One region of the Dehalococcoides mccartyi 195 genome, then DNA from elsewhere that is predicted to be linked to it. Evidence: riboswitches for the same ligand, from Rfam matches in the RefSeq annotation. Region 1 holds a riboswitch; the other holds the start of a gene.
What was found. Region 1 has a riboswitch for cobalamin ahead of DET_RS03585 (ABC transporter substrate-binding protein). Riboswitches for the same ligand answer to the same signal wherever they lie in the genome.
Positions count from the first base shown of each region.

Region 2: it holds a riboswitch for cobalamin, as region 1 does, so the genes downstream of both, DET_RS00725 (zinc-dependent dehydrogenase) here and DET_RS03585 (ABC transporter substrate-binding protein) in region 1, are expected to answer to the same signal.

Region 1 covers NC_002936.3:623,433-634,412, reverse strand. Annotated here, with positions in the region: gene DET_RS03605 (cobalamin biosynthesis protein) at 1-37, opposite strand, end outside; gene DET_RS03600 (adenosylcobinamide amidohydrolase) at 39-809, opposite strand; gene DET_RS03595 (ABC transporter ATP-binding protein) at 799-1,623, opposite strand; gene DET_RS03590 (FecCD family ABC transporter permease) at 1,635-2,639, opposite strand; gene DET_RS03585 (ABC transporter substrate-binding protein) at 2,778-3,794, opposite strand; cobalamin riboswitch at 3,899-4,017, opposite strand; cobalamin riboswitch at 4,108-4,243, opposite strand; gene DET_RS03580 (hypothetical protein) at 4,403-4,888, opposite strand; gene DET_RS08850 (hypothetical protein) at 4,909-5,031, opposite strand; gene DET_RS03575 (class I SAM-dependent methyltransferase) at 5,171-6,013, opposite strand; gene DET_RS03570 (nitroreductase family protein) at 6,140-6,655, shown strand; gene tkt (transketolase) at 6,700-8,700, shown strand; gene rpiB (ribose 5-phosphate isomerase B) at 8,693-9,151, shown strand; gene DET_RS03555 (ribulose-phosphate 3-epimerase) at 9,148-9,810, opposite strand; gene DET_RS03550 (cyclase family protein) at 9,815-10,441, opposite strand; partial or broken gene DET_RS08915 (universal stress protein) at 10,495-10,938, opposite strand.
Region 2 covers NC_002936.3:116,296-127,275, reverse strand. Annotated here, with positions in the region: gene DET_RS00735 (PAS domain S-box protein) at 1-2,136, shown strand, start outside; gene trpD (anthranilate phosphoribosyltransferase) at 2,267-3,391, opposite strand; gene DET_RS00725 (zinc-dependent dehydrogenase) at 3,412-4,437, opposite strand; cobalamin riboswitch at 4,546-4,738, opposite strand; gene DET_RS00720 (4Fe-4S binding protein) at 4,973-6,772, shown strand; gene DET_RS00715 (2TM domain-containing protein) at 6,907-7,194, shown strand; gene DET_RS00710 (acetyl-CoA carboxylase biotin carboxylase subunit) at 7,191-8,687, opposite strand; gene oadA (sodium-extruding oxaloacetate decarboxylase subunit alpha) at 8,677-10,431, opposite strand; gene DET_RS00700 (DJ-1 family glyoxalase III) at 10,725-10,980, shown strand, end outside.

The DNA.
Region 1 (10,980 bases):
TAATGAGCGCCAGCAGGAATATAAAAAGGACTTCCAACCTAATGCCCTTTTCTGCTGGCCATACGCTTGGTCAGGGCTTCTTTTATAGCCAGGGTAACACTCCGCCCCATCAGTTCACCCAGCAAAGTATGCCCGCCCACGTAGGTTGCCTTGTCACCTGTGCCGGAAACTGCCACTATCTGGTCAGTGCCGGTGCCGCTGGCTTTTAGGCCGGGGGTATAAGCACTCATGACACCCAGTTCATCCAAAGCGATAGTCTTCGCCTCAGTAGCGGTTATAAAACAGGAAGCCAGAGCAGACTGCGGCAGGCTTTCACTGGTAAGAATAATAGTATTTATAGTGCCGAAGGGTTTGAACTTGCCGTTACGGTCAATACCCGAAGACTTATCCTGCCCAATGCGTAAGGCATTAGACTCCACCCCGGCGGTAGCCAGAACCACCACCCATAAATCACCCTGTTTTTCTTCATGGAAGGCCAGATGGTCCATGGTAACCCCGGTGGATAAAACCAGCACTTTGGAAAGGGGAATGCCGATAGCACTCAGGGCTTTGGAAAAAACCTGACGGTAATAGCCATTCCAGCTTAATTTATCATTATGCAGACGCGGCCAGATAGCATCCGGCAGATAAATATTGCAGACTGCCTTGACCTTGCGGTAACCCTGCCTGCCGGAAAGTGCCCGCCGTTCTTCGGGAAAAGTAACCACTAAAGCATTGGCGGGAACACCCCAGACCTCATGCTCAATAACCTCGGCCTTTATGCCGTGAAATTCGGCAACTGTCCGGATATTTACCTTCTCAGCGGGCACCCGTGCCTCCCTTTTCGCCGTTTGCACAGCGGGTATTACCTAAACGCGGCAGTACCGCCGGAAGTCCGCTTAGGGGATGAGTATGGACATAACTGCCGGGGCCGTAAACACGGCTGATATTTTCAGTGGTTATTACCTCGGCCGGACTGCCGTCTGCATGAATGCCGTTGTGATCAATAAGTATCAGCCTTTCACAATAGTGGGCAGCCAGATTAAGGTCGTGCAGGGCGGCAATTACGGTAATATTCCGTTCGCGGCACTCTGATTTTATAAGGTCAAGTACCTCTATCTGGCGGCCTATATCCAGATTGGAAGTAGGCTCATCCAGCAAAATAGCCTCGGTTTTCTGGCATAACGAACGGGCAATGACTACACTTTGTATTTCACCACCCGAAAGTTCGCCTATTTGTCTTTCAGCCAGATGCAGTACCCCTGCCCTCTCCATCGCCTCCCAGGCAATGGCAATATCCTTGCGGCTTTCATATTGAAACGTTCCCATATGAGGGTTTCGGCCCATCAGGACAATCTCAAAAGCGGTAAAAGCGCTGGGAAGTACCGGTATCTGAGGCACAACCCCTACCATCTTAGCCAGCTCCAGGCGGGGAATAGTACGCGAATCACGCCCGTTTATGTAAATATGCCCCAGACGCGGCTCTATAACTCTGGCCAAAGATTTTATCAGGGTAGACTTGCCTGAACCATTCAGCCCTACCAAGCCTATCATTTCACCGGGCATGGTTTTAAAGCTGACATTCCTCAAAACATCAACCGCACCATAGGCCAGGGTTATATCCCGGACTTCAAGTTCAAACATTTTTCATATACCTAAAAGAGCATTCGGGTGCGTTTTCTAAGCAAATACAGGAAAAAGGGCGCACCCACCAGTGCCGTAATAGCCCCCACCGGGATTTCATTGGGAGCAACCAACGTACGGGAGGCAATGTCAGCCATTATCATAAATACCGCCCCCACCAGAGCCGAAAGCGGCAGCAGGAAACGGTAATCCGCCCCCCAGATTAGTCTCACGGCGTGGGGAACTATAATACCCACAAAACCGATAATACCCACAAAAGATACCGCTGCGGCTGTTATCAGGGTAGCTGCCGTAAGGAGGAAGATTTTCATCCGCTCCACATCTACCCCCAGTTCCTGAGCCTGCTCTTCACCCAGCTGAATAAGGTTCAGCGAACGGGCAAATAAAAGTATAACTATAGTACCTATGATTACAATAGGTACAACTATTTTTACACTGTCCCAGGCAGCCATAGAAAAACTGCCCATCAGCCAGAACATAACAGAGTGAATCTTGTCGCCGCTGACCGTAATCAAATACGATACAACAGCCGTAAGGAATGAGCCCAGTGCCACACCGGCCAGTATCAAAGTGGTAACCGTAAGGCGGTTTCCCACCCTGGCCAGCATATACACAACACCTACCGCCCCGAACGCCCCCACAAAGGCAAACAGCGGGGTTGCGAAAATACCCAGTATATCAAAACCGATACCTAGTATCAGCCCCAGTACAGCGCCTACCGCCGCCCCTTGGGCCACACCGATAAGATAAGGGTCTGCCAGAGGGTTACAGAAAAGCCCCTGATATGTAGCCCCGGCCACAGCCAAAGCCATACCCACCACTCCGGCCAGCAGGACTCTGGGCAAACGGATATCCCAAATAATAGTCTGGGTATTTACAGTCCAGTCAGGGCTGATATGTATAAAGGGGATTTTTGAAATTATAATGGATATAGTGGTAAAAAACGGCACTTCAACCGAGCCGAATGAAATAGCAAAGATTGCCGCCAGCAGCAGCAATCCAAGCAACCCGAGCATTGCATAAAGCCTGCCCTGCTAGTGAGGGTGCAGACCGCCGGGTACTGCCGGGCAGTTTTCTTTATTCAGACTTGTATTAACACCCATTCTTACCTGCAAAACTGTGGGGCAGGTATATACCTGCCCCAGCCGAATTCTTTATCCGCTGAAAGCCCCGAATATTTCAGGGTGGAGCATCTGGGCCAGCTGCTCCAGAGCATCTACAATCCGCGGGCCGGTACGGCCGATAAGGTCTGTATTGATACTATATATATTGCCGTTTATTCTGGCATCAATAGCCGCCAGACGGGGCTCATCCTGCATAAAAATCAGCGGCGCATCCGCCCCTGAACCCATACCGGTACCCACCACTATCACCTGGGGATTAGCCCCGAGTACTGTTTCCAAACTAATGGTAGGATAAGCTTCTACAGAATCAGCAGTAATACTAACGCTTCCGGCAGCAGTAATCAAGCCGGTTATAAAGGCAGTAGAACCAACACTCATAAGAGGTTCATGCCAGACAATGTATAAAACACGCGGTTTCTGACTGTCAGACAGGTTTTTGACCTTGGCTGTTACCGCATCTATACGGGTTTGCATCCCGTCTACCAGCGAATTGGCTTTTTCAACCTGATTAAGGCATTTGCCAATAAGCTCAATAGATGAGATTACTTCTTCCAGATTATCCGGGCTGATAGCTATCACAGTCAGACCCAGCTGTTCAAGCTGAGGGATAACGGTAGATTCATGAAGATTGGAGGCCAGAATAATATCAGGTCCTATAGCAGTCACCGCTTCAACATCTACGGTTGAAAAACCGCCCACCTTGGGCTTATCTGCGGCGGCCTCAGGGTAGTTGCAGTAAGTAGTCACACCCACCAGTTTATCTTCCAGTCCCATAGCATAAATAGTTTCGGTATTGCTGGGGGAAAGAGAGACTATAGTCTGGGGTTCGGACTGAATAGTTACCGTCCTGCCCAGCTGGTCTGTCACTGTCAAGGGATAGCTTACTTCGGTTACTACCGGGGTATCATCTTCATTTTCGGTATCGTCTGCCGTTTTACAGCCGCCTGCCAAACCCAGCAGCAAAACCAAACTTAAGAAGATACTGGCAACAGCCGTACCCAAGCGGGCACTCTTACTGTTAAGTTTCATTTTAATATCACTCAGCATAACTGCTCCATTCATTTTTAATATCGGAAACCAAAACCACGGGCAAAACTGTTTCCTCTTACAAGTTTTTCTGCATGGCCACGTACCTCCTCTTACCGCGGAGAGCCTCTAAAACCGAACTTTGAAGTTCTGACTTCGGGGTATTTGCCCCATTACAGCAGGCGGTACTGCGCCGGAATTGCACCGGTCTTGCACTCAAAGTTCAAGGCCCTGTTATTTTTTATATACTCTGCCAGACATAAAAAATACCTCTGCCTCATCGGACAAAGGTATTTCAGTCACTTTAAAATGACTACCCTCCCTATTCCGCGGAGTGCCTGGTAACGGAATTTGAGGTTCTGGCTCCCGAAGGTCTCCCCTCGGTCACAGTAGGCGGTACTGCGCCGGATTCGCACCGGTCTTGCACTCATAGCTATCCCGTCATATATTCAACTAAATTTTAGTTTACTCCAGTTATTTTGTTTAGTCAATACATAAACGAAAAACCTGAAATATATTCTCAGGGAAACCAGACCCGTAAACCTGCTTTGACAGACCCCCTATCCCAAGCATTCCGGGGACATAAAAAAGGGATTTAGAAACTAAATCCCTTTCAGATTAAAATTAGATTAGCCGTCGTAAATACCGTCAGGGCTGTGGTTTTCCAGCAGAAGCTTATGCCTGGGGAAAATACGTTCCCGGTAAACTGCTTCCAGTACGTCCAGCAGTTTATGCGGGTCTGATTCGTAGTAGACCCGGGCACCGGTTTCCTTGTCCACCATGGCAATAATCTTGTCCAGATGGTCAGCAATACCGCCGCTCCCCCGCAACACGCCTATAACCTTGCCTTCGTCATAAGCTATGGCAAACTCACCCAGAGTGCCGGAGCGCCCCCCGGCAAATATAACTACGTCACAGCTGCGGATATTTTCAATCTCCCGTCCCATCAGACCTGAGCCGGTATAGATAATGGCGTCATATCCGCGGGTGGGAGAATGGTATTTTTCTACGTGTTCTTCCAGATTGAGGGCCGGAGAAATACCCACTACTACTCCGCCTTCTTCCTTAGCCCCCAGCACAGTTTCATGGGGCATACCGGGACAGGCACCGGTAATAAGTACATGTTTACGCTTGGCTATGCACTCACCCAGACAACGTAGATTTTTTTGGTTTCATCAGACATTGCCCCGCCGGCAGAACCCATAACCCCTATTGTCATCTGGGGAAAAGGCGGAATCAGCTTGGTTGGTTTTATCATTACGCTCGCTTCTCTCTTGTAAGGTTTAAGGATATATAACTGCAAACCATTTTACCTAATAAACGGGTTTATCTCAATCAATAAAACAGCCGCAGACTCAAAAACTGCGGCTGTTAAAACCAGTATCCTAGCTAATAAGTTAGTTTTTCTTGCGGGCAACTACGGCAATTTCAGGTGAAGTTTCGCAGTAAACCTTCCCGGCAACATCTGAAAATACACCTGTTACCTCAAACCCGTTTTCGGCTAACTCGTCTTTCAGCTCTGCGGCAGAAAAATACTTCAGCCAGTTGAAGACCTGCCACTCCCTATCCGCCTCTATAATAGTGTATTTATCCAGCACTACTTTTTCGAGCGGATATTTAAAAGTGTTAACAAAGCCGAAATAATCATGGCCTGACCAGAAGCCGTCCATCAAGCGGTGTCCGTAAGCTGCACTTTCCGCCCGCCCTTCGTAAGCTGAAAGAGAAAATACATCCAGCAATATCTGCCCGCCATCTTTCAGGCATTTCCGCCAGACCGAAAGAAGCCGGCAACGCTGGGCCGGGCTGAGCGCGCAGTAATCACAGTAGATAAGAGTTATCAGGTCAAACTTCTTCGGGGCAGCAAACTCCAGATAGTTTTGCTCTATATAATGGATATCCAGATTATGGGCAGATGCGGATTCACGGGCATAAGCTATAGAGCGGCTTGAAAAATCTATACCGGTCACATCTGCACCCGCAGCCGCCAAATGGCTGGTATAAAGCCCCGGCCCGCAACCGAAATCACAGACCCGCTTGCCGTCACCCAAACCAAAATATTCTGCTATCCAGCGGGCAGATTTTTCAATGAAGACTGCTTTGCGTGATGCAGGCTCAATATCCGGGTTGAGGTGAAACTCCAGCATACGGGAGGAGATATGAGGGTCATTCCAGAGTACAGGCGCACTGTACTGCTGATATAACTCAGGCTTATTATTTATATCTGCCAGTTTTTTAAACACAAACTTCCCCTTTTATTTTAAAAAATGGAAAACCGGGCACTTAAGCCCCTGACATTCGGGAAGTATTTAGCAGATCATAATACGATATGATATAAAGAGATAACAGTATTCGTCAAGGAGTATGAAATGGACACACTTGAAGCAATATTCAGCCGCCGAAGCACCCGCCACTATCAAAACGGAGATGTAAGCCCCTCCGAACTGGATACCCTTTTGAGGGCAGGCATGGCCGCCCCTTCCGCCGGAAACCAGCAAGTCTGGCATTTTGTAGTTATAGATGAACGCCGCATACTTGATAAAATACCCGACATTCACCCCTACTCTAAAATGCTGAAAGAAGCCCCCATGGCTATTATGGTCTGTGCAGATACAAGCGCCGAAACCAAACCCGGTTACTGGATACAGGACTGCGCTGCCGCCAGCCAGAATATCCTGCTGGCGGCCGAGGCTTTGGGCTTAGGTGCCTGCTGGCTGGGGCTGCACCCCCGTGAGGAACGGAAAAAGGGCATCTCACAGCTTTTAAACCTTCCGGCCAATATCTCTCCGCTTAGCCTTATAGCCATTGGCAAGAAGGGGGAGGTAAAACCTCCGGCCGGGCGATATTTGGAAAGCCATATACACAAAAATGGCTGGCAGGTTTAGACCAGATTTGAAAAAGAGCCCGCTAAACGTTAAAATTAAACGCCATGTCAAATACAAAATCAGATAGTTTATGTATAAATGCCCTGCGCTTTCTTGCGGTAGACGCCGTTCAGAAGGCAAATTCGGGGCATCCCGGAGCACCTATGGGTATGGCCGCTATGGCCTATGCCCTGTGGCAAAATTTCCTCAAGCATAACCCCCAAGACCCGGCCTGGCCTAACCGTGACCGTTTCATACTTTCTGCCGGCCATGCCTCAGCCTTGCTTTACTCACTTCTCCACCTTACCGGTTATGATTTGCCGCTGGATGAGCTTAAAAATTTCCGCCAGTGGGGCAGTAAAACCCCGGGGCACCCGGAATACGGCCTGACCCCCGGCGTTGAGATGACTACCGGCCCGCTTGGGCAGGGTTTTGCCAGCGGTGTGGGTATGGCTATGGCCGAAGCCCATCTGGCCGCGGTTTTTAACCAGCCGGATTGCAAAATAATAGACCATTATACCTACGGCATAGTCTCTGACGGGGATTTGATGGAGGGCGTAGCCTCGGAAGCCGCCTCTTTGGCGGGGCATTTGGCACTGGGTAAGCTGATTTACCTGTATGACGATAATGAAATATCTATTGAAGGTTCAACAGAGCTGGCTTTTACCGAAAATACGGCTCTGCGTTTTGAAAGTTACGGCTGGCAGGTAATTGGCCCGGTAGACGGGCTTAACCCTGAGGCAGTTTCAGGGGCTATCAAAGAAGCCCAGTCAGATTCCGCCCGCCCCAGCCTGATTATCTGTAAAACAGTTATCGGTTTTGGCAGCCCGAACAAGGCCGGCAAGGCCTCTGCCCATGGTGAGCCGCTGGGAACAGACGAAGTGGCCAAAAGCCGCAAATCTTTAGGGTGGGATTACGAGCCTTTTGTAATACCGCCTGAAGCTCTGGCGGAATTCCGCATGGCACTGGATAAAGGCAAAACAGCCCAGCAGGTTTGGCAATCCAAGCTGGACTACTATTCAAGCCGTTATCCCGAAAAAGCCGCCCTTTTGCAGGACAGGCTTTCTGGTAAGCTGCCAGACAACTGGGATAATGAGCTGGATAAACTTTTTGACAAGGCTATGGCCAGCCGCGAGGCTTCCGGTTTGATTATAAATACACTGGCTTCCCGCCTGCCAGCCCTTATGGGCGGTTCGGCAGACCTCAGCCCGTCTAACAAAACTGTTATCAAAGACGGCGGCGAATATGAACCGCCGCATTATGAGGGGCGGAATATCCATTTCGGCGTACGTGAACACGCCATGGGAGCAATAGCCAACGGGCTGGCTCTCCACGGCGGGATTATACCTTATGTTGCCACTTTCCTTATATTTTATGATTACATGCGTCCGGCGGTAAGGCTGGCATCCCTTATGGGTCAAAGGGTTATTTATATTTTTACCCATGACTCTATCGGTCTGGGAGAGGACGGCCCTACCCACCAGCCTATTGAACAGCTGGCCGGTTTACGTTCGGTGCCCGGTCTGGTTACTATCCGCCCGGCAGATTCGTATGAAACAGCCCAGGCATGGAAAACGGCCATACTCCGCAAGGACGGCCCGACCGCCATTGCCCTCTCCCGCCAGAAACTGCCTCTCTTAGATAACTCACAGGCAAATTCCGTAAACTTGGCCAAAGGGGCATATATACTGGCAGAAACAGATTCCCGCCCGCAGGTTGCCCTGGTAGCCAGCGGCTCAGAAGTAAGCATAGCCGTTCAGGCGGCTGAAATACTTAAAAATAAAGGCGTCTCGTCAAGGGTAGTATCCTTCCCTTCGTGGCAGCTTTTTGAGGCCCAACCCCGGACCTACCGCCAGAGCATCTTGCCCGCTTCCCTGCCGCGGGTAATAATAGAAGCCGGCAGTGCACAGGGATGGTGCAAATATTTGGGCGCAAACGGTGATATTATTTCCATTGACCATTTCGGGGCATCAGCCCCGGCGCCTGTGCTTTACCAACACTTTGGGCTAACCCCGGAAAATATGGCTGAAAAGGCTTTAAAGCTTTTGGAGAATGAAGATGAGTAATATCTCTGTTGCCATCGGGGCAGACCACGGCGGTTACGGCCTGAAAACAGACCTCTTACCCTTTTTAAATCAATTGGGGATAAAGGTGCTGGATTTGGGGGCATGTACCTATGATAGTGCTGATGACTATCCTGATTTTGCTTTAGCGGTGGCCCGAAAGGTTGCCTGCGGGCAGACAGACCGCGGCATTATCATCTGCGGCAGCGGGGTGGGCGCCTGTATCACCGCCAATAAAATCAAAGGCGTCAGGGCCGGCCTCTGCCACGATGTTTACTCCGCCCACCAGGGGGTGGAGCATGATGATATGAACGTGCTTTGTTTAGGGGCCAGGGTAATAGGCATTGAAGTAGCCAAAGAGATTATTACGGCCTTTTTAAATGCCCGCTTTACCGGCGAAGAACGGCACAAACGCCGCCTGGAAAAGCTGCTTCAGGCTGAAAAAGAGGGCTAAATACCCGCTTCTTTGGAGGCATTTTTAGCCAGTTTATCCAAATACAGGTAGCTTGACTTAGGGTCAGTTTGCCGGAAGATAGCACTTCCCACGCATATATCATTTACCCCGGCCGCCACAATCTCAGGTATGTTGCCCTCTTTAGCACCGCCGTCCAGACCTATTTCAGTTTCGGGAAAACGGCGTTTAAACTCTTTTACCTTCAGGAGCACCTCAGGTATAAACGGCGCGCCGTAAAAACCGGGAATAACCGACATAAAAAGCACCATGTCCAGCTGCGGCACCAGATAAGCAAAATCTGAAACAGGTGTTTCAGGGTTCACCGCCAGCCCTGCTTGAAAACCCAATTCCTTTATCCTGCTGATAACATATTCGGGGCGGGTTGTTGCTTCAAAATGGAATATTACCCTGAAAGCGCCGTGCTGCTTGCAATAGGTAAGGTATTCTTCTGGATTAAGGGTCATCAGGTGTATTTCAGAGGCAAAACGGGGCTTGTATCTGCCCAGTACTTCAGGTGGGATGCTTAGCGAAGGCACAAACTGCCCGTCCATAATATCTATCTGGGCAGAAGGAGCAAAACTCTCCAGCTGGTTTAGCATACACTCAAAGGCCGCAGGGTCATCGGTAAGTACAGCCGGCACTATCTTTACGTCTTTCAAACTGTTATCTCTCTATTAATATTACTCTGGCGGGGGCACCGTCTACTTTACCCAGTTTCAAGGGCAGGCAAAAAAGCTCATAATCCCCTTCAGCCACACCTGCAAGCTGCAGACTTTCCAATATAACTACCCCACGGCTTAAAAGGTGCTTGTGCACTCCCTGAGTCTCTTCAAAATCCTCTACCGAAAGGTAATCTATACCCAGCAGGCGTATACCTATCTCGGTCAGATAACGGGCAGCCCCGATGTCTATATAAGTATAGTTCCGGTCAAAATCAGGCTTATCCCAAAGGGTTTCATTATCCGTAGCCAGTATAAGCCGGGTTACCCCCCTTAGTTCAGCCTGCTCAAGCATATCACGGGTTATAGTTTTCACCCCGCTAAAGCACAAAACACGGACATTGCCAATAAGTATCTCAAGGGGTATCTCACCCACCCCATCGCCATCTTCAAAAAAATGGAGGGGGGCATCAATATGGCTGCCGTTATGTAATGTCATGGTAAGCTGACCGAGGTTGGTGGGAAAACCACCCCTGATACTATGCAAAAGCTTTATCTGCGGAGGGCCATCACCCGGCCAGCTAATCATTTCAGGGCGTATTTCGGGGCTTAAGTCATAAATCTTTTTCATGCCTTTTTCTTGTCTAATTGTAGGAAGGAGTAAAGGCAAGTGTCAAGCAAAGTTTAAATGCTGTTCCGCCATAACAGCATGGGGCGCGGGGAATTTTCAATCAAACCGGCTGCCACACTTCCATAATACCATTTCTCTATTCCGGAGCGGTTATGGGTGGTAAATGAAATAAGAGAGGCATTTATATCTTCGGCGGTACTCAAAATAGTTTCAGGAATATTATCTGAAACTTCCATACGGAATTCAGTTTCAATTCCATTTTCCCGCAATTCGCCGGTAAGCCGCTCCAGATAGGCCTGCGCCTGTTGTTTAAGCTCCTCCAGAAGCGCCTGATAGTATTCATCCCAGCTGGGTTGAATACTGGGGGAACGATCTGAGGGTATGCAGGGGGGCTGAATAACCACCAGCAGGGTAAGTTTGCTTTTAAAATCACGGGCCAGAACTGATACCTGCTTCAGACAAGCCTCTGAAAAAAGAGAGCCATCCAGTGGCAATAAAATATTCCCGAAAGCTGCCTTGTCTGCGTCGTACCCATCTTT
Region 2 (10,980 bases), 510 kb from region 1:
GGGCGCAACTGGTTTGAGAGTTTTGTGCCCGGTTACCGCCGTCTTATCAAACACTCCATGTACAAACAAATTATCTCAGGCAAAGCCGACCTGCCGGAACGCTATATGGATGTAGTCCTGACTAAAGACGGCCAGGAAAAGGTGATTTTGTGGCATTCCACGGCTATCCGCAGCCAGGACGGAAAACTTAATTCAATACTCTATTCGGGTGAAGACGTCACCGAGCTTAAACATATTGAAGAAGCTTTGCGTATGTCCGAGGAAAAGTACCACACCCTGTTTGAAACTATGGCCCAGGGGGCTATTTATATTGATGATAAGGGCATCATAATTGAAACCAACCCGGCCGCCAATACTATTTTCGGCAGGCATGAAAGCGAACTGCTGGGAACAAATATTGCCGACCCGGTCTGGACTTATGTGCAGGAAAACGGCTCAATAATGCCGCCGGAGGAAAACCCGGTAATAACTGCCCTGAAGACCGGCAAAGCGGTGCGGAATGTTTTTATGGGCATAAAGAATAACCTTTCCGGTGAGGTCCGCTGGGTCAACCTGTTTGCCCTGCCGCTGTTCCGCCTCAACCAGGAAAACTCGTACATGGTTTATACCACCTTCACAGATATAAGCCGTCTGAAAAATGCCCGTGATGCCCTTACCCGCAGTGAAAACCGCTACCGCTCTATATTTGAAACAGCCGCCAGCATTATTATTTCGTTTGACCAGAACGGTATTATAAATGACTGCAATATGCGTGTTCAGGAAATACTGGGCTATACTCCGGCCGAACTGGTGGGGATGAGCTTTCTGGAAATTGTGGAAGAACCCTTCCGCCATGAAGTCCGCAGGCATATTGCCAGCCTAAACCGCGGGGAAATTATTTATAACAAGGATTGCCGTATGCTCCACAAGGACGGCAAGTACCGGGATGTAATGGTAAACTGCTCTACCCTGCTTGATGAAAACGGCAGCGTAACGAATGCTATCTGCATTATCTCTGATATTACCGAACAGAAACAGACCCATAATGCCTTGATAGCCTCGGAAGAAAAAATCCGGGGAATGTTCAACGGGGTTAACGAAGGCATAATTGTCATGGATACCCAAGGCTATATTACCGAGGTCAACCAGACTATACTGAAAATGAATAACTACACCAGCAAAGACCAGATGATAGGCAGACACGGGCTGGAATTTATTGCCCCCAAAGACCGTGAAGAAGCCAGAGCCTATCTGGCCCAGGCAGACAGCCTGAATGAAGTACGCAATCTGGAACTTCTGTGTGTACGCCCGGACGGAACGGAATATTTCTGCCAGATAAGCGGAGCGGTACTGCGTGATTACTCAGGTGAAATCCAGGGCATAATAATACTCAGTGCGGATATTACCGAACACAAGAAACTGGAACAGCAGCTTATCATGACTGACCGCATGGCCTCAGTAGGCGAGCTGGCTTCCGGTCTGGCCCACGAGATAAACAACCCCCTTACCGGCATTGTCGGCTTCAGCGAACTTTTGCTGATGAATGAACTGGAAGAATCAATCAAAGAAGATGTCCAGACTATTCACCGCGAAGCCCTGCGGGCGGCTGAAGTAGTCCGCAATCTGCTCACTTTTGCCCGTCAGCAAACCCCTACCCGCGAAGCCGGTGATATAAACCTGAGCATTCAGAAGGTGCTTGAACTGCGCAAACATGACCACCGGATAAATAATATCCGCTGCATAACCGAACTGGACCCCGACCTGCCGCGGGTAATGCTGGACGTCTTCCAGATACAGCAGGTTTTAATAAATATTATTATCAACGCAGAGTTCTTCCTGCGCCTTAAGGAACACCCCCAGATAACCATAAAAACCAGCCGCCGCAAAGGTTATGCAGTAATCAGTATTTCAGATAACGGCCCCGGCATCAGCCCTGAAAACATCAAACGTATTTTTGACCCTTTCTTTACCACCAAAGAGGTCGGTAAGGGTACCGGACTGGGGCTTTCCATCTGCCATGGCATTATTGAGGAACACCATGGCAGAATATCAGCGGAAAGCACCCCCGGCAACGGGGCTACTTTCCGTATAGAACTGCCGTTTGCGGATATTAAACCGGCCTCAACCGCTGACAGCATCAGCCCAAGCACCGGTTAATCTTCTAATACGTATTAAACACGTATATTAAGTCATCCCGGGTTAAACCTCTCCCGCAAGCCAAGTGGGCTTGCAAAAACAGCACCGATTCACTCTAAGCCAGCTTTTAAATTTCCCCAAATAAATACCCTTAGCTGACCTTTGTTCCGTCCAGTTCAGCCAGCAGGCTGTCCAGCCGGGCAAGACCGGCTTGGGGGTTGGAATTCTGGGTCTGCACCCACTGCCGGAGCTTGGCAATAGCCGCACCGGAACGGATTATCTCCGCCGCTTTAGCATAACCCTGCTGAAGGCTGTCAGCCTCACCGGCTATATAAAAAACAGGAGCGGCATTCAGACAAACCGCGTTAAAAGCAGCCCCGTTTTCACCGCCAGAAAGAATACGGAGAAGCCGCAGGGTTTCGCGTTGTTTATCACCCGAAGTAAGAATATCCTCCGTCCGGCCGGGTTTTAAACCAAAATCTGCCGGAGACAAGCTGTAGTTAATAATCTGCCCGTCTTCGCCAAGCTCGGCAATGCGGCTTTCGCCCAAAACGGAAAGTTCATCCATTCCCCGGCCGCCGGGGGCAGAGCCGTAGATAACCAGGGCTTTTTTATAACCTATCTCACGCATCACCTCGGCCACCGGCTGCAATAGTTCGGCTGAATATACCCCCCTGACCGCATAACGGGGCAAAGCCGGGTTTGCCAGCGAACCGGCAATATTAAGGGTAGTCCCGAAACGTATCTGGGAAAGGATACGGAAAAGAGCCTGGGGGTGAACTTTGGCGCTCATGCCGTTAAAAATGCCTATACCCGCCGTTTCAATACTCCGCCTGACGGTCTCCACGTCTGTTTCCACGTCAACACCCAGTGATTCCAGCATATCAATAGTCCCTAAGCTGCCGGAAAGGGCTCTGGCACCGTGTTTTGCCAGTACCACCCCGCCCGCCGCCGCCACAATGGAAGCAGCCGTGCTGATGTTAAAGGTCTTCAGGCTGTCCATGCCCGTACCGCAGTTATCCACCAAAGGTTTATTTACCAAAGGCTTAACCCTTACCGTATCCTGCTCATATATAGCTTCCCAGACACCGGCTATCTCCGGTGCTGTTTCACCCTTGGCGGTTAGGGCGGCCATAAAGGCACCCTGCTGGAGGTCAGGCTGTTCATTCCGCATTATCTGGCAGAAACAGTCTTTTACTTCTTCACGGTTAAGATTTTCCTTTGAAATAAGGCGGCTTATGACAGCCCCGAAATTTTTTACCCTGTTTTCGTCCACTTTTGTTTCCCTCTTTTTTATTAAAATTTGATAATGGTTTTAAGGCCTTTTAGCTTTTCCACCCCCAGAAAAGCCTCCTCTATATCTGAAATACCCGTTACCCGGCTGATAAGCCTTTTTACAGGTATAATCCCATCCGTTATCAGGCTAAGCGCCCGGGTATTATCCGCTGGAGTAGAGCCGTAAGAGCCGCTCAAGGCCAGCTCCCGGTAATGGATAGTGTTGGCGTCCAGGCTGAATTCAGAACGGTCTTTAGGCAGACCGGAAAAGAAATTTATCCGCCCGCCGGGGCTCAAAACAGAGGGCAGCTCTCCCACTTCTACCCCCGAACTGGCAATCAAAATCACATCTACCCCCGCCCCCCCGGTCTGCTCAAAAACCCCCTGCCTGAGGCTGGTCTTTGCCAAATCTATCACCCCGTCAGGGCAGGCCAGTTCCGCCCCACACACCCTGTCAGGCAGGACTTCGGCCATAAGCACCTTTTCCGCCCCGTTATGCCGGGCGAGCATGGCCTGTAAAAGACCTAAAGGCCCAGCCCCCAGCACCAGCACCCGGTCTCCGTCCCCCACCCGGCTAACAGACTGGCTGTGGATACAGCTGGCAAGCGGCTCAGCCAGAGAGGCTTCTTCGTCTGAAACATTCTCAGGTATTATGTTAAGCCCGCCAGGCAGGCTTTCAGGGGGAAGTGCCATATATTCGGCCAAGCCCCCGTCATAATTAAAACCGATTATTTTCACCTGCCCGCACAAATTCTCCCTGCCCTGCAGGCAAAGCGGGCAGACCCCGCAGGCAATACCCGGATAAACCTGCACCCTGTCACCCGCCTTGAAATCAGGGTGTTCAGAGCAGGCTACCACAGCGGCTATTTCATGCCCCAGTATCCGGGGATACTTAAGGTCACGGTGTCCCCGCCGGAACATCTTTACGTCTGTGCCGCAGATTGCACAGCAGGCTACCTCCAAGAGCACACCACCCTTGGGGCAGGACGGAGTGTCCACCTCCGCCAGGCTAAGTTTAGCCGGTTCTTCCAGCAAGACCGCTTTCATATTTCCCCCCATAATAAAAAAATCCCCAAACCACCAAGGTTTGAGGATTAAAAAAAATAAAACCCCAAACCTTTCGGCTCAGGGATTTACCATTTCCCACGGCCATTTTCCGCGAAACTCTATACCGGCAGATATTCTGGCTTACGGCTCAACCTACTCACCGGGCCTTCCCGCTTCATTTTAATGAAACAGTGGCGTATTCCAGTTTTCGTCCCCGTATACAGCGGCGGGACCGCACCTGATTCTAACAGGCTTCCCTTTTAAGCTTTTGTTACAAAGCACCGGCAGACCATATTCAATTAGACTTGATTTTAATTAGTTATTTCTGTTTTGTCAATACTTATTTTAGCCGCATTTTGCCCAAAAAACAGCTGCTTCAAAAGCCGGGTGGATAAAGAATTAAATGGGTGGTAGAATAGAGCAGTTTGGCTCACAGGTGAGCTTGCAGATTGACAATGTACTATATGTTGCAAGTATAATATCAGGAACTAGGTCTTTTAAATATCGGCTTAAATATTTTGTAGAAGAGACATATATGGCCAAAACAAAAGCACCTGCAGACAAAATGGAACCGGCTGAAGAAATCAAACAGGACGGCAAGGTAGTTTCTACCAAGCGCACCGCCGGCAGTGAGTTTTTCTGGACACAGAGCCGCTGCACCGGATGTAACCGCTGTGCCAGCATCTGCCCGGTAGATGCTATCAAACTGGACAGGGATAAGACACCCACCAAACGGGTCGGCACCGCTCCCTGCACCCGCGCCTGCCCCGCCGGATTGGATATCCCCCGCTATGTCCGCTTTGTAGCTGAGGGCAACGCCCCGGCTGCCACTGCTGTTATGAGAGAAAAGATACCCTTCCCTTCAGTGTGCGGTTATGTCTGTTTCCACCCCTGTGAACTGGAGTGCCAGCGCCAGAAATTTGACGAGCCTATTGCCATTCGGGCTTTAAAGAGATATGCCGCTGAAAATGACGACGGCAGTTGGAAAAATAACCTTAAAATTGCCCCTTCCACCGGCAAAAAGGTAGCTATTATCGGTTCCGGCCCAGCCGGGCTTACCTCAGCCTACTTTTTGACCCTGCTGGGGCACGAAGCAACTATATTTGAATCTATGGAATACGCCGGCGGCAAGATGTTTTACAGTATACCCGAGCATCAGCTGCCCAAAGATATACTCAATAAAGAAATTAAGGCCATCACCGACCTGGGCGTAACCATCCATACCTCCTGCCAGGTGCAGTCCGTACAGACCCTGTTAAAACAGGGCTACGATTCGGTTCTGCTTTCCACCGGCGTACTCGGTCTGGACGAAGGGCTGCTCCTTCCCTGTGATGAAACCGTTGAATCAGACCTGATGCAGGGCAGTGATTTCCTTAAGAATATAAAATCCTCCACCAAAGAAAGCCTGGGTGACAAAGTAGTAATAATAGGCGGCGGCAGCGAAGCTTACAACAGTGCCTTTGCCGCTAAGAGCCTGGGGGTCTCAGAGGTGCATCTGGTTTGCAGCCGCCACGCCGGCAGCAAGGAAGCCTCCCCGGAGGAAGTAGACCGGGCTATAGATGCAGGTGTGACTGTTCATCCCTCACTGGATTTTGCAAAGCTGGTCAGGCTGGACGGCAAAATTGAGGGAGTAGAACTTTTCCGTATCCGCTCTTACGGATATGACAAAGAAAATAAACTCCATTATGAGATAATAAATGATACCCGCCGCTTTATAGCGGCAGATACAGTTATCACTACGGTTACTCCCAATGAAAAACCGGGGGCGGATTATCTTTCCGTAGTCCAGCCCGGCGTATTTGCCGCCGGTGACGGCATCAGCGGTGCCCGCTCGGTCATTGAGGCTATGGCCGCCGGACGTTCGGTAGCCGGTCTGATTGACAAATATCTGGGGGGCGAAGGCAATCTGGATGAGACTCTGGCCCCGCCTGAAAAAAATATCAAACCCCTTAACGAACCTAAGGGTCAAAACCGCTCTCAGGTAGAGCTTAGTCTGGTAAAACAGGCCGGTGGCGACAAAGTGGAGATTGAAAAAACTCTGTCTCCCGAAGCTGCCAAGAAGGAAGCCCAGAGATGTCTGCGGTGTGATATTGTTCATCAGGTACATGACTATAGTCTGGATACCTCCAGCTGCACCTACTGCGGACGGTGCGTAGACGCCTGCTACTGGGATGCCATTACCAGCGGTTATGGTTATGAAGCCGCCGCCAAGAAACGCAAGGCAGAGATAACCGCTCTGGAGGAAAAGAACGGCGTTTACAACTACGCTATCCGGATTCTGCCTGTTGCCATAGGCCTTATGATAATAGCTGCCGCTGTGGCTAAACTTTTCTAATAGCAGATAATTCATAGCATTTGCAGACTGCCGGCTTTAAAACCCGGCAGTTTTTTTGTGCCCGGATTTAGCTCTAAAGGCTTGATAACCCCAGTGAAATAAAGCATAATTCTGGGTGAAGGAAGGCAGATAACATGAAACAGCTGACTGATGACGAAATCTACCGTATTGCCCAGAAAAGGGTCAAGGAAAAGAAGGATTTTTACAATCACCTGTCGGTTTATATAGTGATAAACCTGATGCTTATAGGTATCTGGGCATTTACCGGCAGTTCATACCCCTGGTTTATTTTCCCCCTGGGGGGCTGGGGTATCGGGCTGATTTTTCACTTCCTGAGTGTTTTCGGCTTCATGCGTGACGAAAGTGACTGGGAAAACAAGGAAATCCAGAAAGAGATTGGGCGTTTAAAGAAAAACCTTTAAACGCCGGTTATCTCATCTTCATCAATTTCAGCCGGAAGCTGGGTCAGAGCGGCAACCGCCGCAATAGCGGCAATCCTCCGGGTATCGTCAAATATTTCGGACAGCTTCTCTTCCAGCGGCTGTTCTTCACTCATGATACGCTTCATCTCATCAAGCAGGGTGGTTTCTTTTTCAATGAAATGGGTATGCAAATTCCCGGCCACAAAATTGGGATTAACCAGAACCGCCTTGTGGAAGGGGATATTGGTCTTCACCCCTACTATAATGTATTCGTAAAGGGCGCGCCGCATACGGGCTATGGCTTCTTCGCGGGTACGTCCCCAGACAATCAGCTTGGATATCATGGGGTCATACAGGTAAGGTATGTTATAGCGGGTATGAACGCCGCTGTCCACCCGCACCCCGATACCGCCGGGTGAACGGTAACCCTTTAGTTTGGCCGCCGAGGGGGCAAACTCATTCAAGGGGTCTTCGGCGTTTATGCGGCACTCTATAGCCCAACCCCGCATCTGGACGTCTTCCTGTTTGAAAGAAAGCTCATCTCCGGAGGCTACCATTATCTGTTCTTTGACTATATCTATGCCGGTAACCATTTCGGTAACAGGGTGTTCCACCTGCACCCGGGTATTGGCCTCAAGGAAGTAAAACTGGCCGTTTGAAAAGATAAATTCAATAGTACCGGCACCCTCATAGTTAACCCACTTGCCGGCCTTGATAGCCACTTCGCCCATTTTCTTGCGGAGTTCGGGGGTGATGACCGGTGAAGGGGCTTCTTCAATAAGTTTCTGATAACGCCGCTGGATAGAACATTCCCTCTCACCCAGATAAACCACATTCCCCTGTGAATCACCCATTATCTGTATCTCTATATGGCGGGGATTGGATATGTATTTTTCAATATAGACTTCGGCCAGACCAAAGGTATTTCCGGCTACTTTCTGGGAGGATTCTATGGCATCTTTAAGCTCGTCCGGGCCGTTTGCCACCCGCATACCGATACCGCCGCCGCCGCCGCTGGGTTTGATAATAACCGGGTAACCGATAGCCGCGGCCGCTTCGGTGGCCTGCTCAATACCGGAAACACAGCCCTCGGTACCGGGCAGTACCGGCACACCCGCTTTTTTCATTTCACGTCTGGCGGCAATCTTGTTGCCCATCAGCTCTATAACCCGGCTGCTGGGGCCTATAAACTTGATGCCGGCCTTTTCCAGAGCCAGTGCAAAACCGGGGTTTTCAGATAAAAAACCGTATCCGGGGTGAACCCCGTCTACCCCCGCTTTTTTGGCAGCCGAGACTATCTTTTTTATATTCAGATAGCTCTCAGACAGCTGGGAAGGGCCAATATGATAAGCTTCGTCTGCATACTTTACAAAAAGAGCGCCTTTGTCAGCATCGGAATAAACGGCAACAGTCTTTATGCCCAGCTCACGGCAGGCGCGCATAATACGTATGGCTATCTCACCCCTGTTGGCAACCAGTATTTTATTTAGCATCTGGCTCAATCACCATAATTACGTCTTTGCTGCCCACCACTTCGCCCTCATAAGCATATATCTCTGAAACTACCCCGCTGACAGCGGCGGTAACATCGTTTTCCATCTTCATAGCCTCAATGGTGGCCACCACTTCACCTTCGCTAACCTTGTCCCCTTCCTTCACCTTCAGGGAAAGGAGCATACCCTGCATGGGGGAGACAACTGCCCCGGGGTGTGAGGCCGTAGGCTTGGCAGCTTTGGGGGCTTCGCCAACCGCACCGGCCTTAGCGGAAACCTTGACCGTAAAGACTTCTCCGTCTACCTCAACGCTGTATTCAGCCGAACCATTAAAGACCGGAGCGGATTTAGCTTCGGTTTTGGCTTCAACTTTGGCTGCTTCAGGGGTGGACGGCAAAAGGCACTCTTCCTTGCACTCACCCTTGAGGAACTTGGCCGCTACCTCAGGGTACATGGCATAAGTCAAAAGGTCTTCTTCGGTTTTGAGTATACCCAGCTTTTCACCTTCGGCCTTCATCTTGGGCAGTTCCGGCTCAAGCAAAGCCCCCGGCCTGACACTAATGGGTTTTTCATCACCGATAATAGCTTTGCGTATTTCTTCATTTACCGCACCGGGTATTTTGCCGTAATACCCCAGCAGGTAATTTTTAGTTTCTTTGGTAACCTGTTTGTAGCGGGCACCGCTCAGCACATTTAAAATAGCCTGCGTGCCTACAATCTGGCTTGACGGGGTAACCAGCGGGGGGTAGCCCAAATCCGCCCTTACTTTGGGTACTTCGGCCAGTACCTGCGGCAGTTTGTCAAAGGCATTCTGCTGGCGAAGCTGGCTGACCAGATTTGAAATCATACCGCCGGGTATCTGGTGGAGAAGCACCCCGATACTCGGCTGGGTGGCTTCGCAGGTATAAAGGCAGCGGTAAGTAGAGCTTATTTTATTAAACTCCTCACCTATTTCGCTCATCAGTTCCAGATTAAGCCCGGTATCCAGTTTCGTACCCTGAAAAGCGGCCACGAAACTTTCGGTAGTGGGCTGGGACGTACCCCAGGCAAAGGCGGAGAAGGCGGTGTCTATTATATCCACCCCGGCCTCGGCCGCGGCATAATAAGCCAGAGGTGCCATGCCGCTGGTGCAGTGGGAGTGGAGGTCTACCGGCAGTTTGACCTTGGCTTTTATAGATTTTACCAGCTGGGCGGCAGCGGTGGGGGTAATAAGCCCGGCCATGTCTTTAATACAGATAGAATCACAGCCCATCTTTTCCAGTTCCACTGCCATCTCGGCCAGATTTTCTACGGTGTGAATGGGGCTGGTGGTATAGCAGATAGTACCCTGAACGTGAGCCTTAAGTTCTTTGGCCGCCTGAACGGAAACTTCCATATTGCGGGTATCATTCAGGGCATCAAAAACCCGGAAAATATCTATGCCGTTTTTAACGGACAAACGGACAAACTCACGCACTACATCATCTGCATAGTGACAGTATCCCACCAGATTCTGCCCGCGGAGAAGCATCTGGAGGGGGGTATTGGGAGCTTTCTGGCGTATAAGGCGCAGGCGTTCCCAAGGGTCTTCGTTCAGGAAGCGGATGCAGGAGTCAAAGGTAGCGCCGCCCCAGACCTCCAGTGAATAAAAGCCGACCTTATCCAGCTTGGCGGCAATATCAATCATGTCACGGGTACGCATCCGGGTAGCTATCAGTGACTGGTGCGCATCCCGCAGAGTGGTATCTGTTATCTTTATACCCATATTATTAACCTACCGTCTATATTAGTAATCCGGTTGCTATTAGCTCAGAAAGGACATCTGAAAATACTGAGGCAAAAAAGCTGGAAGTGAAGTTAATTCTATCTTAGCCCCATTGGACTGTCAAGAAACGGCAAGCATTAGCCGTTCATTAACAAGGCTTGAAAGGCTATGCTTTTATAGCTGAAACGGCAGATTTCACTTCGGCGTGTTTCTGGAATATAATGTTAACCCTCCAAAGGTATTACTCGACCGCGTGCGGGCATAACTATTTTTATTCGTTTTCGGAGGAAAATATGAGCCGTTTTGCCGTTTTGTTAGCCGAAGGTTTTGAAGAAATAGAGTTTTGCACCATTACGGATATCCTCCGGCGGGCAGACCTTGAGGTAAAAATAGTGGGGCTTAAAAACGGTCTTACCGGCGGCTCAAGGGGAATCCGCATCATGCCGGATTTGGGTATAGATGAGCTGAAAAGCAGCGACTACGAAGTGCTGGTTCTGCCCGGCGGCAATCCCGGCTTTATAAATATGGGCAAAGACCAGCGGGTGCTTG